2 linked regions of the Loktanella sp. M215 genome follow. The main gene of each other region encodes a partner of the protein of the gene in region 2 in a complex. Links are inferred from orthologs where the notes say so. Each region holds a gene or a part of one and is shown on either strand. Other genes may lie near its edges.

What was found. The genes of interacting proteins can lie anywhere in the genome.
Region 1: the proteins of pheS (region 2) and pheT are in contact, whole or in part, in a crystal structure (PDB 6P24), measured with the Escherichia coli proteins. The link is inferred for Loktanella sp. M215 from one-to-one orthologs.

Annotation. Positions count from the first base shown.
Region 1 is NZ_WMEA01000001.1:538,600-545,262, forward strand. What follows is about bases 2,729-5,796. They hold pheT (phenylalanine--tRNA ligase subunit beta), read right to left. Parts: upstream 5,427-5,796; coding sequence 3,030-5,426; downstream 2,729-3,029. Other genes in these bases: GLR48_RS02660 (glutathione S-transferase family protein), read left to right, coding at 2,729-2,969; GLR48_RS02670 (DUF1190 domain-containing protein), read right to left, coding at 5,509-5,796. In the rest of the region: GLR48_RS02650 (sensor histidine kinase), read left to right, coding at 1-1,406; large conductance mechanosensitive channel protein MscL, read right to left, coding at 1,712-2,140; more of GLR48_RS02660, read left to right, coding at 2,271-2,728; more of GLR48_RS02670, read right to left, coding at 5,797-6,102; GLR48_RS02675 (glutathionylspermidine synthase family protein), read right to left, coding at 6,154-6,663.
Region 2 is NZ_WMEA01000001.1:1,075,009-1,082,866, forward strand. Bases 1,931-4,721 are described here. They hold pheS (phenylalanine--tRNA ligase subunit alpha), read right to left. Parts: upstream 3,968-4,721; coding sequence 2,894-3,967; downstream 1,931-2,893. Other genes in these bases: GLR48_RS05165 (hypothetical protein), read left to right, coding at 1,931-1,987; GLR48_RS05170 (ASCH domain-containing protein), read right to left, coding at 1,996-2,442; GLR48_RS05175 (hypothetical protein), read right to left, coding at 2,439-2,897; rplT (50S ribosomal protein L20), read right to left, coding at 4,098-4,460; rpmI (50S ribosomal protein L35), read right to left, coding at 4,473-4,673. In the rest of the region: GLR48_RS05160 (xanthine dehydrogenase family protein molybdopterin-binding subunit), read left to right, coding at 1-1,181; more of GLR48_RS05165, read left to right, coding at 1,337-1,930; GLR48_RS05195 (hypothetical protein), read right to left, coding at 4,782-5,006; pyk (pyruvate kinase), read right to left, coding at 5,040-6,485; GLR48_RS05205 (N-formylglutamate amidohydrolase), read left to right, coding at 6,616-7,353; GLR48_RS05210 (DUF1244 domain-containing protein), read left to right, coding at 7,366-7,656; NAD-dependent dihydropyrimidine dehydrogenase subunit PreA, read right to left, coding at 7,699-7,858.

The DNA of each region.
Region 1 (6,663 bases), 540 kb from region 2 along the record:
CCGGTGTTCTTCAGACATCGGGCATGATCGCCTGCTCGTCGGAAAGTGCACCGTTTTCGATCGGCACCGATGACCGCGCACGCGCGGTGGCCAGCAGCGCGGACACGGTCCTGAATACACGGCTGGGTGCCGAACCGGGTGAAAGCAACAGTGTCATTCTGTTGCAACCCATCGTGCGGGACGGGACGGTCGCCGGTCAAATCGTGCTGGCTTTGCCGACCGACACATTGACCGGTATGCCCGACCTCGACAATTCCGCGCCGCCGCTGTCCCTTGTCATCTTTGACCGCAACGGCCAGATCATAGCGTCGCAGGGCGAAGCGCCGGTCAATCCGGTCGTCGACCTGTCGCAAGAGGCTTTGCTGCGGCTGGGCGCCGACCCGTCGACCTTTGTCGGGCGCAACGCGGATGGCCAGCGGCGTGTCTTCGTCATGCTGACGCTGGTGCCCGGCCTTGCCTACGCCATGACCGGGTGGGCCCCGACCGAAGGCTTCCTCGCGAGCACCGCGATCACGCTGCCGTCGTTCTTTCTGCCCGCGCTGATGTGGCTGGCAAGCCTTCTGGTCGCGTATTTCGCCGTCCACCGTCTGGTGGTCAGCCCGGTCCAGGATCTGCGCAGCCGGATGCGCCGCTTTGCCGCTGACCGGGCGCTGCCGAAAGCCAAGAACACCGAAATGCTGCCGCAAGAGCTTTTCGACCTGGAACAGACCTTCGTCAACATGGCCTACGATCTGATCGACGATGAAGCCCGGATGGAAAACAGCCTGCGTGAAAAGAACGTGTTGCTGAAAGAAGTCCATCACCGGGTCAAAAACAATCTGCAAATGATCTCGTCGATCATGAACATGCAGATCCGGACGGCCCAATCGGACGAAAGCCGTCATGCCCTGAAACGGCTGCAGGACCGTGTCCTTGGCCTCGCGACGGTGCATCGCTACATCTATCAATCCAAGGATCTGGCCCGCACCGAGGCGCGGCCTTTGATGGCCGATATCTGCGGCACGCTTTTTGCCCAGCTTTCGGAAATCGGCAATGACATCGAACATGATCTGAAGGTCGATAATTTCCACCTGCTGCCGGATCAGGCCGTGCCCCTCGCTCTTCTGGTCGGTGAAGTCGGAACAAATGTGACCCAGCAACTGGGCGCGGCACCTCGGACGGATGGGGCCCAACGCTTTATGCGGTTCAGCCTGTTGATTGTTGCGCCGGGAATGGCGCAATTCCAGTGCAGCACATCGGCCGTTCTGTCTCAGGATCACAAAGGGAAGGGTGTCGGCCATCAGTTGATCCGAGCGTTTTCCGTCCAGTTGGGTGGCAAAGTCGAAACGGCTGAAACCGCCGACGGGCACACGGTCACGGTCGCTTTCCCGATCACGACGGACATTCCGGACCCCCTCGACTATTGACGCTGCACCGCTGCAAATCAGCCACAGCACGAGGTTAGTGGTCGCAAGACGTCAAACCCGGGAACCGAATCCATCCAAGGCTCGTTTGGTTACAAGCTAGGATGGAACTGACCATGACCTTCGATGTATTTCTTGCCAGCATGGCCGCGATCGGCCTGGCGGCGCTTATGATCTTCCTCCTCACACGCAAGGGGGATCCCTTTAGCGGGGGAACGCGGCAGTCCGTGCGGACCAACGACCGACGCCAACGGGACGACCGGAACCAAAGATAAAAGGCCCGCCAAAAGGCGGGCCTTTCAGTCTTTCTATTTGCGCAGCTGATCCCGGATTTCGATCAGGACGTCCAGTTCGGATGGACCGGTGTGGACATCAGGCGCGATATCATCCGGCCGCTCTGCCTGTGATTTGATGCTGTTGACGGCCTTGACCAGCATGAACACCACGAAGGCGATGATGAGGAAATTGATGCAGGCCGTGATGAAAGCACCGTAGGCAAACACGGCTGCACCGGCATCCCGCGCAATCTGCAGACCGGCATTATCCGGTACGGTGCCAGACAGTACGACGTACATGTTGCTGAAATCGACCCCGCCAAGGATCAGGCCAATGATCGGGTTGATCAGATCACCCACCAAAGACGTCACGATGGCCGTAAAGGCCGCGCCGATGATGATACCTACGGCAAGATCCATGACATTGCCCTTGGCAATGAAATCCTTAAATTCGTTCAGCACGCTTTTGTCCCCCTGTGATTCAGACTGCGACGGTTTGCCGCTTTCCTGCAATGCGCGCCACCTTTATCGCCTTTGTAGAAAAAAAGAAGCCGTTTCAACGCGCCACGCGCCCCAAAATGTGGACCATGCAATGACCGACCTTTCAGCTTTCCCCATCACATCACGCTGGCCGGCCGCCGATCCGACGGTGATTCAGCTGTACTCCTATCCCACGCCCAACGGCGTGAAGGTTTCCATCGCCCTTGAAGAGATGGGGTTCGCCTACGAGCCGCATCTCGTGACCCTCAAAGATGCCGACGTGAAATCCGACGCTTTCACCTCCCTCAACCCGAACGGCAAGATCCCGGCCATCATTGATCCGAACGGGCCGGACGGCCCCATCGGCCTATTCGAATCCGGCGCGATCCTGATCTATCTGGCTGAAAAGTCCGGCAAGCTTCTGGGCCGGACCGCCGCCGACAAGGCGCGGATCATCCAGTGGGTCATGTTTCAGATGGGGGGTGTCGGCCCGATGTTCGGCCAACTTGGCTATTTCTACAAATTCGCGGGCAAGGATATCGACGATCCCCGCCCCCAACAGCGCTACATCACAGAGGCGAAGCGCCTGCTCGGCGCCGTCGAAGCCGCACTCGCAGGGCAAGAGTGGATCGCCGGCGACTTCTCCATCGCGGATATCGCCTTGGCCCCTTGGCTGAATGCGCTCGATTTCTATGGCGCGAAAGAGGTCACCGGCTACACCGACCTGACGCATGTGCCGGACTACGTCGACCGTTTCTTCGCCCGACCCGCCGTCCAGAAAGCCAAATCCATCCCCGACCCCAAGGCCTGAGACTCCGCATTAACCTGAACGGACAGGCATCCGGGTCTGCACAGGCAGACCCGGACGCGGCTAGCCGCGCAGCGTGCCGCCCGTGGCCTTTTCGACCTTAGCCACGATCTGCTTGCCGATCCCTTCGATCTGCGCCTCGGTCAATGTCGCATCCACGGGCTGTAGCCGTACGGTGATCGCGAGTGACTTCTTCCCCTCGCCCAGCGACCCGCCGGTGAAGGAATCGAATACCCTCACTTCGGCGATCAGCGCCTTGTCGGCACCGGCGGCGGCATTGACCAGTGTCAGCGCCTCGACCTGTGCATCGACGACGAAAGCGAAATCGCGCTCGACGGCCTGCAAGTCCGTGGCCACAAGGGCCGCACGCGTGTTCGTCTTGTTGCGCGGCAGCGGGATCTCTGCCGGGAACAGGGTAAAGGCGACCGCGGTCCCCTTCACATTCAGCGCGCGCAGCACACGCGGGTGCAACTCGCCGAAGATGCCCAGCACCTTTTTGGGCCCCAAACAGATCAGACCGTGCCGCCCGGGGTGCCACCAGCCGTCATCCCCACGCAGGATCTGCACCTTGGCCGGTGCGCCCATCGCAGCCAGCAACGCTTCGGCATCCGCCTTCGCGTCGAAGACATCGACGGCGCGCGACGCGCCATGCACGTCCTTGGGTCCGGTGCGCCCGATCATCACGCCCGCAACGCAGGGCTGCTGATCACCCGGTTCGCCACCGCTAAACACATCACCCGCCTCGAACAGCGCGATGTCACCGAACCCGCGCGCCTGATTGCGCGCCGCGGCCTGTAACAGCCCCGGCAGCAAGGATGGGCGCAGATGCGACATCTCGGTCGAGATCGGGTTTTCAAGCCGCGTGGCATCGGTGCCGCCGCCGAACAACCCGGCCGCGGCTTCGTCGAGGAAGCTGTAGGTCACGCATTCGTTGTAGCCCAGCGCCGCAGCTGCACGCCGCGCCACCGTCAGCCGCACCTGCGCGGGTGTCAGCACCGGCTTTGGCACGCCCGGCTGCGTGCGCGGCATCGGCACGCCGACCAGTTTGGTCAGCGACGCGATCCGCGCGACCTCTTCCACCAGATCGGCCTCGCCCTGCACGTCGCCGCGCCAGCTTGGCACATGGGCCATGTCACCCTTCAGCACGAAGCCCAGCGCCGCCAGCGTCGCGCGCTGGGTCGCGGCGGGAATGTCCATGCCCACAAGGCTGATGACGCGGTCCGTGTCCAGCTTGTAGGCGCGGTCGGTATCCGGCACGGCGCCGGCCTGCACGACCTCTGACGCCTCGCCGCCCACGACCGACTGGATCAGCGCGACCGCATGGTCCAGCCCGTCGGGCGTGAAGGCGGGGTCGATCCCGCGTTCGAACCGGTAGCGGGCGTCGGAATTGATCTTCAGCGCGCGGCCGGTGTAGGCGATCTGCACCGGGTCCCAGTAGGCACTTTCGACGAAGACGTTGACCGTCTCGGGTGTGCATCCCGTGGCATCGCCGCCCATGACGCCTGCAATGCTTTGCACGCCGGCGTCATCGGAAATCGCGATCTGGCCGGGCGACAGGGTATAAATCTTGTCATCCAACGCCACGATCTGTTCGCCGCCCGTTGCGCGGTGGACGCGCAGATTGCCCTGCACCTTGTCGGCATCGAAGACGTGCAGTGGCCGGTTCAGATCGTAGGTGAAGAAGTTCGTCACATCGACGAGGAACGAGATCGGCCGTAGCCCGATCGCCCGCAGCCGCGCCTGCAGCCAGTCCGGGCTGGGTCCGTTGCTGACGCCACGGATCAGACGCCCGCAGAACACAGGGCATCCGTCGCGCGTGTCGTCATCAATCGACACGCCCAGATCGGAAGTGAAGGTGCCGTCGATCTGCGGCGTCTCCAGCGGCTTCAGTGTTCCGAGTCCCCGCGCCGCCAGATCCCGCGCCACGCCGCGCACGCCCAGCGCGTCGGCCCGGTTCGGCGTGATCGCGATCTCGATCACCGGATCGACGCGCGCAGGCGCGTGCACCGCCAGCCAATCGGCAAAGCTGCTGCCAACCTCGCCCTCGGGCAGTTCGATGATACCGTCGTGTTCCTCGGACAATTCCAGCTCGCGTTCCGAGGCCATCATGCCGTGGCTTTCGATGCCACGGATCTTGCCCACGCCGATGGTCGTGTCGATGCCGGGGACATATACGCCCGGATGGGCGACGACCACGGTGATGCCCGCCCGCGCGTTGGGCGCGCCGCAGATGATCTGTTCCAGCCCGTTGCCGGTCCGCACCTGACAGACGCGCAGCTTGTCCGCGTCGGGATGCTTCTCGGCGGTTTCGACATAACCGATGGTGAAGGGGCGCAGCTTTTCGGCGGGGTTCTCGATCCCCTCCACCTCCAGCCCCAGATCGGTCAGCGTCTCGGCGATCTCTGCAACCGAGGCATCCGTCTCAAGGTGGGTTTTCAGCCATGACAGGGTGAATTTCATCGCGCGCACTTTCGCCAGATCAGAAGTTGCGCGTTCTTAGCGCATCGCTTCCGCGGGTGAAAGCACTGGTCTGCGGGCCGCCTCAGCCGCCAAAGCTGCGGCTGCTGCCGAAACTGCTGGTCCGCGACGACCCGAATCCGCCGGTCTTGCTGACCGTGGCGCGTGACATGGGTGCCGCCGCTGCAGGGGCTGCGCGAAAGCTGGATGGCTGCATCCGGGCGCTGCCGCGATTGCCGTTCAGCACCGTGCCGCCCCCCGCCGTCGCGAACTTGCCCCCGGCATCGCGGTACAGCGGCTGCGTCATCGCGCGGTTGCCGCCCAGCATGCTGCCCATCAGGTAGCCCGCCATCAGCGGCATGAAGATCGACCCGCCGCCACCAGCCGCTCTCTCGTCCACGACGCAGGCGCCGCCGTGCTGTTCCTCGCACAGCGCCTGATCGTCGTAGCGCGGGGCGGACCGTTCGTATTCGACCAGCGCATCCTGATAGGCGGCGTCGCAGTCCTGGACGGTGAATGCGACCGTCCCGGCATTCGCCGCGGCCTCACAGGATGCCTTGTCGGGAAAGGCGTTCGCCTCGACCGCGTCGTCCTTGCAGCCGGCCAACGCAAACGCAGTGGCCCCCAGCAGGATTGCGGGCATGATGCGGGTGCGTTTCAGGGGGCGGGATGCGGTCACGGTGGCGTCTCCTTGGCAGGCGGGCGGGTTCATGGCGTTAGATAGGGTGCATCAGTCGAGAATGTAATGCGGCTTGAACCGGCTCAGATCCTGCGTGATCCGGGACCGGTCTTCCCGCAGGCCCATGCCGACGCAGGTCTCGCCGACGATCCACGTGCCGATGACGGGACGAAAGCCGTCGAAGACCGGCATCTCGTGATAGGCCTGCGCGATCATCGGGTGCGCGTCGTAGTCGCGCACGGTCGCATCCTCGATCACCGCGTCGCCTTGCCGGATACTGATGCTGGCACCTTCGCGGCTGAACACTGGCTTTCGCACGACCCCGCGCGCCAGCGCATCCTCCGCCCGCGTCACGGCGTCCGACCCGGCATCCAGGTCGTCGGCAAAGAAGCTGGGCAGCAGGTTCGGATGCCCTTCGAACATCTGCCACAGAACCGGCAGGAGGCCCTTGTTCGACACGACGGCCTTCCACGCGGGTTCGAGGTATCGGCATTGCGCCCCCGCCAGATGGGTCGCGAAATCGTCGCGCAGCAGGTCTTCCCATGGATAAAGCTTGAACAG
Region 2 (7,858 bases):
GGATGGAGATCGTCCGCGTCAATTCCACCTGCGCCGGATCCGTCCGCGCACCGGGCGAGGCGGTGGGCATCACGGCGCTTGAAATCGCGATGGACGAACTGGCCGTGAAGGCGGGTATCGACCCCGTTGAATTGCGCAAGCTGAACATTCCCGACAAGGATCCCAGCGACGGGCGCGATTTTTCGACCCACATGCTGGCAGAGGCGCTGGATGACGGGGCTGCGACCTATGGCTGGGCCGATCGCAAGACCGGTCAGACGGACGGCGACTGGATGATCGGCCATGGCATGTCGTCCGCCGTGCGGGTCAACATGATCGGCGAAAGCCATGCGCGCGTGACGCTGAACCCCGATGGCACCGTCCTGATCGAAACCGACATGACCGATATCGGCACCGGGACCTATGCGATCTTGACCCAGATCGCCGGCGAAATGCTGGGTGTTCCGCAGGACCGGATCGAGACGCGTCTGGGCGACAGCAACCTGCCGAAATCCGCTGGGTCCGGCGGGTCATGGGGGGCATCTTCGGCCGGGTCGTCGGTGTTCCTCGCCTGCGAGAAGCTGCGCCAGGAAATCGCCAAGAAGCTCGGCTGTGACGAAGGCGACCTGACGCTGAAGGATGGTGTGGCAACGGCTGCGAACACGCAGACTCCGCTGACCGACCTGATCGGCGACAGCCCGATGGAATCGACCGGTGTCATCGAGGCTGGCAAGACGATGAAGGACGTCCGGCAGGCGACCTTCGGTGCGTTCTTCTGCGAGGTCGGCGTGAACCGGGTGACCGGGGAAACGCGGATTCGCCGGATGCACGGCAGCTTTGCCGCCGGGCGTATCCTGAACGCCAAAACCGCGCGGTCGCAGTGCCTTGGCGGCATGACCTTCGGAATTGGCATGGCTCTGACGGAAGAGCTTATTCACGATGCCCGCGACGGTCACATCGTCAACCGCGATCTGGGCGAATACCACATCCCGGTCAATGCCGACGTACCGCAGCTGACCGTGACCTTTCTGGAAGAGCGTGACCCCTATGCCAACCCCATGCAGGCAAAGGGTATCGGAGAGTTGGGCATCTGCGGCGCCGCAGCCTGCATCCTGAACGCCATCCATGATGCGACCGGTGTGCGGGTGCGTGATCTGCCGGCCACGATGGACAAGATCCTGCCTGGCCTGCCCGACCTGTGATGAAAACGCGCCGCCTGCGTTAGCGGGCGGCGCGATATCTTGGCGTCGTGTGCCGTACGTCGGACAAGAACGGCCGGCCGCGACGATGTGATATCGCATACCCACCGGCCTTGGCGTATGTTGCGGCAACTTCTCCGTTTACATGGATGACACAGATGCTTCGCCTGCCGCTGATTGCTGCCCTCGCCACCCTGCTTGCCGGTCCCGCGCTCGCGGCCCAGCAGAACTTTGCCATGATGCTGGGCAATCGCCAGTTGGGCACCCTCGCGTTCGACGGCAGCGGCAAGGACGTTCACCTGTTGTCGCGCCTCGACAACACGCCCCTCGGCGTGGCCGATGGCACGTTCGAGGCCGTGACTCGCGCCAAGGGCGACACGATCGAATATCTGGGCGTCAACCGTGGCAGCAAGACCCGCGACATCGCCGTGACCCGTGAGGGCACTCAGGTCACCGCCGTGACCGTGACGCCGGCGGATGAAATGACGGTCCTGTCGGACATCTCGAAGGTGCCGGCCGGGACGTTGACCACGGCAGAGGCTTTCGGTGTCTTGGCCAACGGCAAGACCTGCCCCAACCCCCTGACGATGTACGATGGGCGCCGCGTCGTGCAGATGGCAACGACCGCCATGGACACGACCGGAGAGACGGTGACCTGCGACATGTCCTACCGCGTCATCGCGGGCAAAGGCCATTTGTCGCCGTTCAACTTCAAATCGCTGTCCATGACGGCGATCTATCAGGCGGGTGCCTTGGCGCAGATCACGGTCAGCGCCGGGGGGTTCAATCTGAACCTTGTCCGCCGGTAAGGCGCGGATTACAGGCTGCGCCCGTCCAGATCCTCGACCAGTTCGAAGAATTCGAAGACCAGCGGCATGTCGTCGGACCAGCCGCCGTTGCGCTTGAAATAGGCCTCCTTCGAGGTCAGCCAGCCTTGCAGCGTATAGGTGCTGCTTTCGGCCTCGGCCATGGCCTCGGTCACGTCGCAGAATTTGACGTGTTCGACGCGGGTCGTGCGGACCACAAGAGCGGGCGACCCACCCCAATTCGCCGCGATATCGCAGCGACCCACGACGGGCATGGCGTCTGGGTCGTCCTTTATGTCGCGGTAGGGCGCACAATTCGCCGATTTCAGACCTTTGCGGACCAGTTCGATCTGCGCCTGACACTCGGCCTTGGTGTTGCCGAATTTGAACGTCCCGGCCCCGGGGTAGAGGTCGTTCAGGTCCACGATGGCGTCGTAGTCGTCGTCTTTGGCTGTCATTTCTTGGGTTCCGACGCTAAAACTTCTTTTGGAATCTCGATTCTTGATTTCCCATTGTAACCGAAGGCTGACCAAGCAAGGCAGTCTCTTCTCATCTCCAAGATTAAATCTGTATGAGCTTGTGACACTCTTTTGTATTCTGGATGCAATACAGCGGAATCAGGTCCTAGCTTTCGATCAACATCCTCGTAGATATTCAGATAAATTGCTGTGGCTTGTGCGACTTTCGGTGCAGCAAAAAGCAGAAATGCGCCGTGGACAGACGACATCTTTTCACGGCGCTCAATCGCCTGATCATCAGAATCAATTAAATACACCTCGATTGGCTTAGGGTAATTGTTTAGTAGGGCTTCGTATGTCCTACGTTTCTCAGCGAGAATAATTTCTGACTGATTGAAAACCCTGCCAAATATAAATCCAATAATTGTTAGTACTAAGCCTCCAAACCAAATCACCTGCTCAACCCACCCCGCAACGTTGGCACATCCAGCGCACGAAAGCCGTAATGCCGCAGCCAGCGTAGGTCGCTATCGAAGAAGGCGCGCAGGTCGGGGATGCCGTATTTCAGCATCGCGATGCGGTCGATGCCCATGCCGAAGGCGAAGCCTTGCCACTCGGTCGGATCGACCTTCGCGGCTTGCAAAACCTTGGGATGCACCATGCCGCTGCCCAGAATCTCCAACCAGTCGTCACCTTCGCCGACCTTCAACGTGCCGCCTTCCCATGAACAGCGGATATCCACCTCTGCCGAAGGTTCGGTGAAGGGGAAGTGTGACGCACGGAACCGGATGTCGACGTTATCGACTTCGAAATAGCTTTTGACGAACTCCTCCAGCACCCACTTCAGGTTCGCCATGCTGATGTTTTTGTCGATCGCCAGACCCTCGATCTGGTGGAACATCGGCGTATGGGTCTGGTCGTAGTCGGCGCGGTAGACACGGCCGGGGCAGATGATGCGGATCGGCGCGCCGGACGCTTCCATGCTGCGGATCTGCACGGGGGACGTGTGTGTGCGCAATACGGCGGGGGGGCGGTCATCGCCTGCCGCCCGCTTCATATAGAAGGTGTCCATCTCGGCCCGGGCCGGGTGGTGGCCGGGGATGTTCAGCGCGTCAAAGTTGTACCAGTCGCTTTCCACCTGCGGCCCTTCGGCCACGGCAAAGCCCATGTCGGCAAAGATCGCGGTGACCTCCTCTGTGACCTGGCTGATCGGATGGATCGTGCCCGCCGGGCGGCCGCGTGCGGGCAGCGTGACGTCCAGCCATTCGTCGCGCAGGCGCGCGTCCAGTGCGGCATCGCCAAGGGCGGTCTTCTTGGCGACAAGGGCCGAGTTGATCTCGTCCTTCAAGGCATTGAGTGCGGGGCCGGCCGTCTGCCGTTCCTCGGGCGTCATCTTGCCCAACTCGCGCATCTGAAGGGAAATCTCGCCCTTCTTGCCGAGGGCCTGCACGCGTAGATCCTCGATCGCGGCCTCGTCAGAGGCGCCCGCGATCAGGCCCAGGTATTTCTGCTTGAGATCATCCATCGCACCGCTCCGCGCCCGCGTCAAAAGTTGTCTGGTGAATAGGCGTTCCACCCCTGCGCCGCAAGGGCGGGGCACTGAAACGACAAAGGCCGCCCCGAAGGACGGCCTTTGCAAAAGTCTTCGGGTCCGATCAGGCGGCCAGGGCGTCCTTGGCCTTGTTCACGATCGCCGCAAAAGCGTCGGGTTCGTGCACGGCCAGATCGGCCAGAACCTTGCGGTCCACTTCGATGCCGGCCAGCGACAGGCCGTTGATGAAGCGGGAATAGGTCATCGCCTCGTCCACGGAACGCACACCGGCGTTGATCCGCTGGATCCACAGGCTGCGGAAGTTCCGCTTGCGGACGTGCCGGTCGCGGGTTGCATACTGGTTTGCCTTGTCGACGGCCTGCTTGGCGACCTTGAAGGTCTTGGAGCGACGGTCGAAATAACCCTTGGCAGCGTCGAGAACTTTCTTGTGCCGACGGTGCGTGACGGTTCCACCTTTAACGCGCATATCAAATTCTCCTTATCGTGCGTAGGGCATCATGCTCTTGATGATCTTCGCATCAGGAGCTGACAAAAGGGTCGTGCCGCGTGCGTCACGAATGAATTTGGTAGTGCGCTTGATCATGCCGTGGCGCTTGCCGGCCTGACCTGCCTTGACCTTGCCACTGGCTGTCATGCTGAACCGCTTTTTGCAGCTCGATTTCGTCTTCATCTTCGGCATTTCCGTCTCCTCTGGGGTAGCGGTGAACGCACGACTCGGCATGCCATATTGGCCGGACGCGCGGGTTGAGCGGGCCGTATAGACCCCGGTCGCAGGAATGGCAAGCTGTCAGCGGGTAAAGCCGGCGACGACACGCATGAAAACGTCCGGCACAGCGTCAAGGGTGTAGGACATCGGCCGTTCCCGCACCGCGTAGCCGATCATCAGCGCGCCGATCAGCACGATCAGAGAGGGCGCGCGCGGCGCGCGCCCATCCATGAAGGCGCTCAGGATGGCGGGAATCGCCAGCACACAAATCACGACACCGACGATGAAGATCAGGTCGGTGTCCATGTTTTTACCCTCGTGGCATGCTCTGTCGCAACTTTATTCAGAATCAGAGGCGTAAATCAACCTTTCTGCGCAAGGCGCTACACGCAGAATGTTGGTTGAGCCGGGGGTATTGAAGGGCACGCCGGCGGTCACCACGATCATGTCGTCTTCTGTGGCCATGCCTTCTGCCTTTGCGGCGCGCACCGCGGCGATCACCGCATCCTTGAACCGGTCTACCGCGCCCGTCATCACGCAGTTCGTGCCCCAGGTCAGGCACAACCGGCGCGCGGTCCGCATTTCGTTTGTCAGCGCCAGGATCGGCACGCGGGGCCGTTCGCGTGCCACCAGCAATGCCGTCGTGCCCCGTTGCGAAAAGCAGACGATGGCCTTGATGTCCGCCGTCTCGGCAATCTCGCGGGCGGCCGCGACGATGCCGTCGGCAACCGTGGTGCGGGCGGCGCGGCGGCTGCTCTCGATGATCTCGGTATAGGTCGGGTCGGCTTCGACCTCTTTTGCCACGTTGTCCATGGTCTGCACCGCCTCGATCGGGAAAGACCCGGCGGCGGATTCGGCGGACAGCATGATCGCATCGGCGCCTTCATAGATGGCGGTCGCCACGTCCGACACTTCGGCACGGGTCGGCATCGGCGATTCGATCATCGATTCCAGCATCTGGGTCGCCACGATCACCGGCTTTGCGGCGGCGCGGCACTTGCGGACCAGTTGCTTTTGAATCGGCGGCACGTTCTGCACCGGCAATTCGACGCCCAGATCGCCGCGCGCCACCATGATGCCGTCGCTAACCGCGAGGATTTCGTCAAAGACCTTTACCGCGTTCGGCTTCTCGATCTTGGACAGGATGGCGGCCCGGCCCTTGGCCAGCTCGCGCGCCTCGGTGACGTCAGCGGCGCGCTGGACGAACGACAGCGCAAGCCAGTCCACACCCAGCTCGCACACGAATTCCAGATCCTTGCGGTCCTTGTCCGACAGGGCCGCCAGCGGCAGCACCACGTCCGGCACGTTCACGCCCTTGCGGTTGGAAATCACGCCGCCGACGATAACCTCGCAATCGGCGAAATCAGCGCCACACTCCTTGACGCGCAGCTTGATCTTGCCGTCGTTCACCAGCAGGTGGGCGCCCGGCTCCAGCGCGTCGAAGATTTCCTTGTGCGGCAGCTTCACGCGGGTCGCATCACCCTCTTCGTCCTTCAGGTCGAGGCGGAAGGACGCACCGACAACCAGATCTTCCTCGCCATTCTTGAACACACCGACGCGCAGCTTCGGTCCCTGCAGGTCAGCCAGAATGCAGATCGGGCTGCCCAGGTCTTCCTCGACCTGGCGGATCATCGCGTGGCGCACACGAATCTCTTCGTGGCTGCCGTGGGACATGTTCAGGCGAAACACATCGGCGCCGGCCTCGTGCAGCTTCCGGATCATCTCGTATGTATTCGAAGCCGGGCCGAGGGTGGCGACGATCTTGACGTGGCGATTGCGTTTCATCGGAGTTCTGTCCCTTTTCGCTGCGGAATAGGTGGGTGTTAGCGGTAACGACGCTGTCACGGACCTTATTGCCCAATTCCATTCCTGTCACAACTAGCCTAAATGCCCAGAAGAAAGAATGACGGGTTCCATGACCGACAATGCCTATGAAATCAGCGGCGCAGACCGCCCCGGCCGGTGGCTGATCACCTGCGATCACGCCACCAACATCGTGCCCGACTGGGTCAACGGCGGCGACCTCGGCTTGCCTGCGGCAGAGATGCAGCGCCATATCGCCTATGATATCGGCGCCTTGGGTGTGGCGCAGGGGCTGGGGGCCGCGTTGGATGCGCCGGTTGCCGCATCGCGGTTTTCGCGCCTCGTGATCGACCCGAACCGCGGCGAACAGGATCCGACCCTTCTGATGAAGCTTTATGACGGGACGGTCATTCCGGCCAACGCCCGCGCCGATGACGCCGACCTGACTCGCCGTCTGCAACTGCTGCATCGTCCCTATCACCGCGCCATCGCCGCGCTGGCGGACCAGCGTGCGGACCCTGTGATCTGCGCCATCCACAGTTTCACCCCGCAACTGAAAGGCCGCCCGCCCCGCCCGTGGGAGATTGGCATCCTTTATGCTGCCGACGACAGACTGGCGGGGCCATTCATCGCCGCCTGCCGTGCGCAGGGCTGGACGACGGGCGACAATCAGCCCTACACCGGGCACCTGCCGGGCGACAGCATCGACCGGCACGCCCTGCAACATGGCCGCCCCAATCTTCTGATCGAGGTGCGCCACGATCTGATCGCAACCCCCGCCGGTCAGGCCGCGTGGGCCACACGTCTGGCCCCGATCCTGCAACGGGTTCTGGCCGATAGCGGACTTTGAAGGAGTATCACGATGGATGACCAAACCCGGATCGAACTTGAGGCCGCCGCCTTTCGCCGCCTGCAGCAGCACCTGCTGGCCGACCGTCCCGATGTGCAGAACATCGACCTGATGAACATGGCCGGTTTCTGCCGCAACTGCCTGTCCCGCTGGTATCAAGAGGCCGCAAACGCGCGTGGCATCGAGATGTCGAAGGATGAAGGCCGCGAGGCCTTCTATGGCATGCCCTTTGCCGACTGGCAGGCGCTGCATCAGACCGAGGCGACGCCCGAGGCCAAGGCCGCCTTCAAGGAAAGTCACTAACGCGGTGGCGCCGGCCCCCCGGTTCGGGGTGCCGGCGGTCTGTCATTCGGCGGCGACGGCACCGGGATTGTTGGGGTGCGTCGTCCAGTTGGCATAGCCGTCCGCGACAACCTTGCCGGTGCGGGGGTCCGTCTGACCTGCTGGCACCTGCTCCATCGAAATGCAGTCCGCCACCGGGCAGACATCGACACAAAGGTTGCAG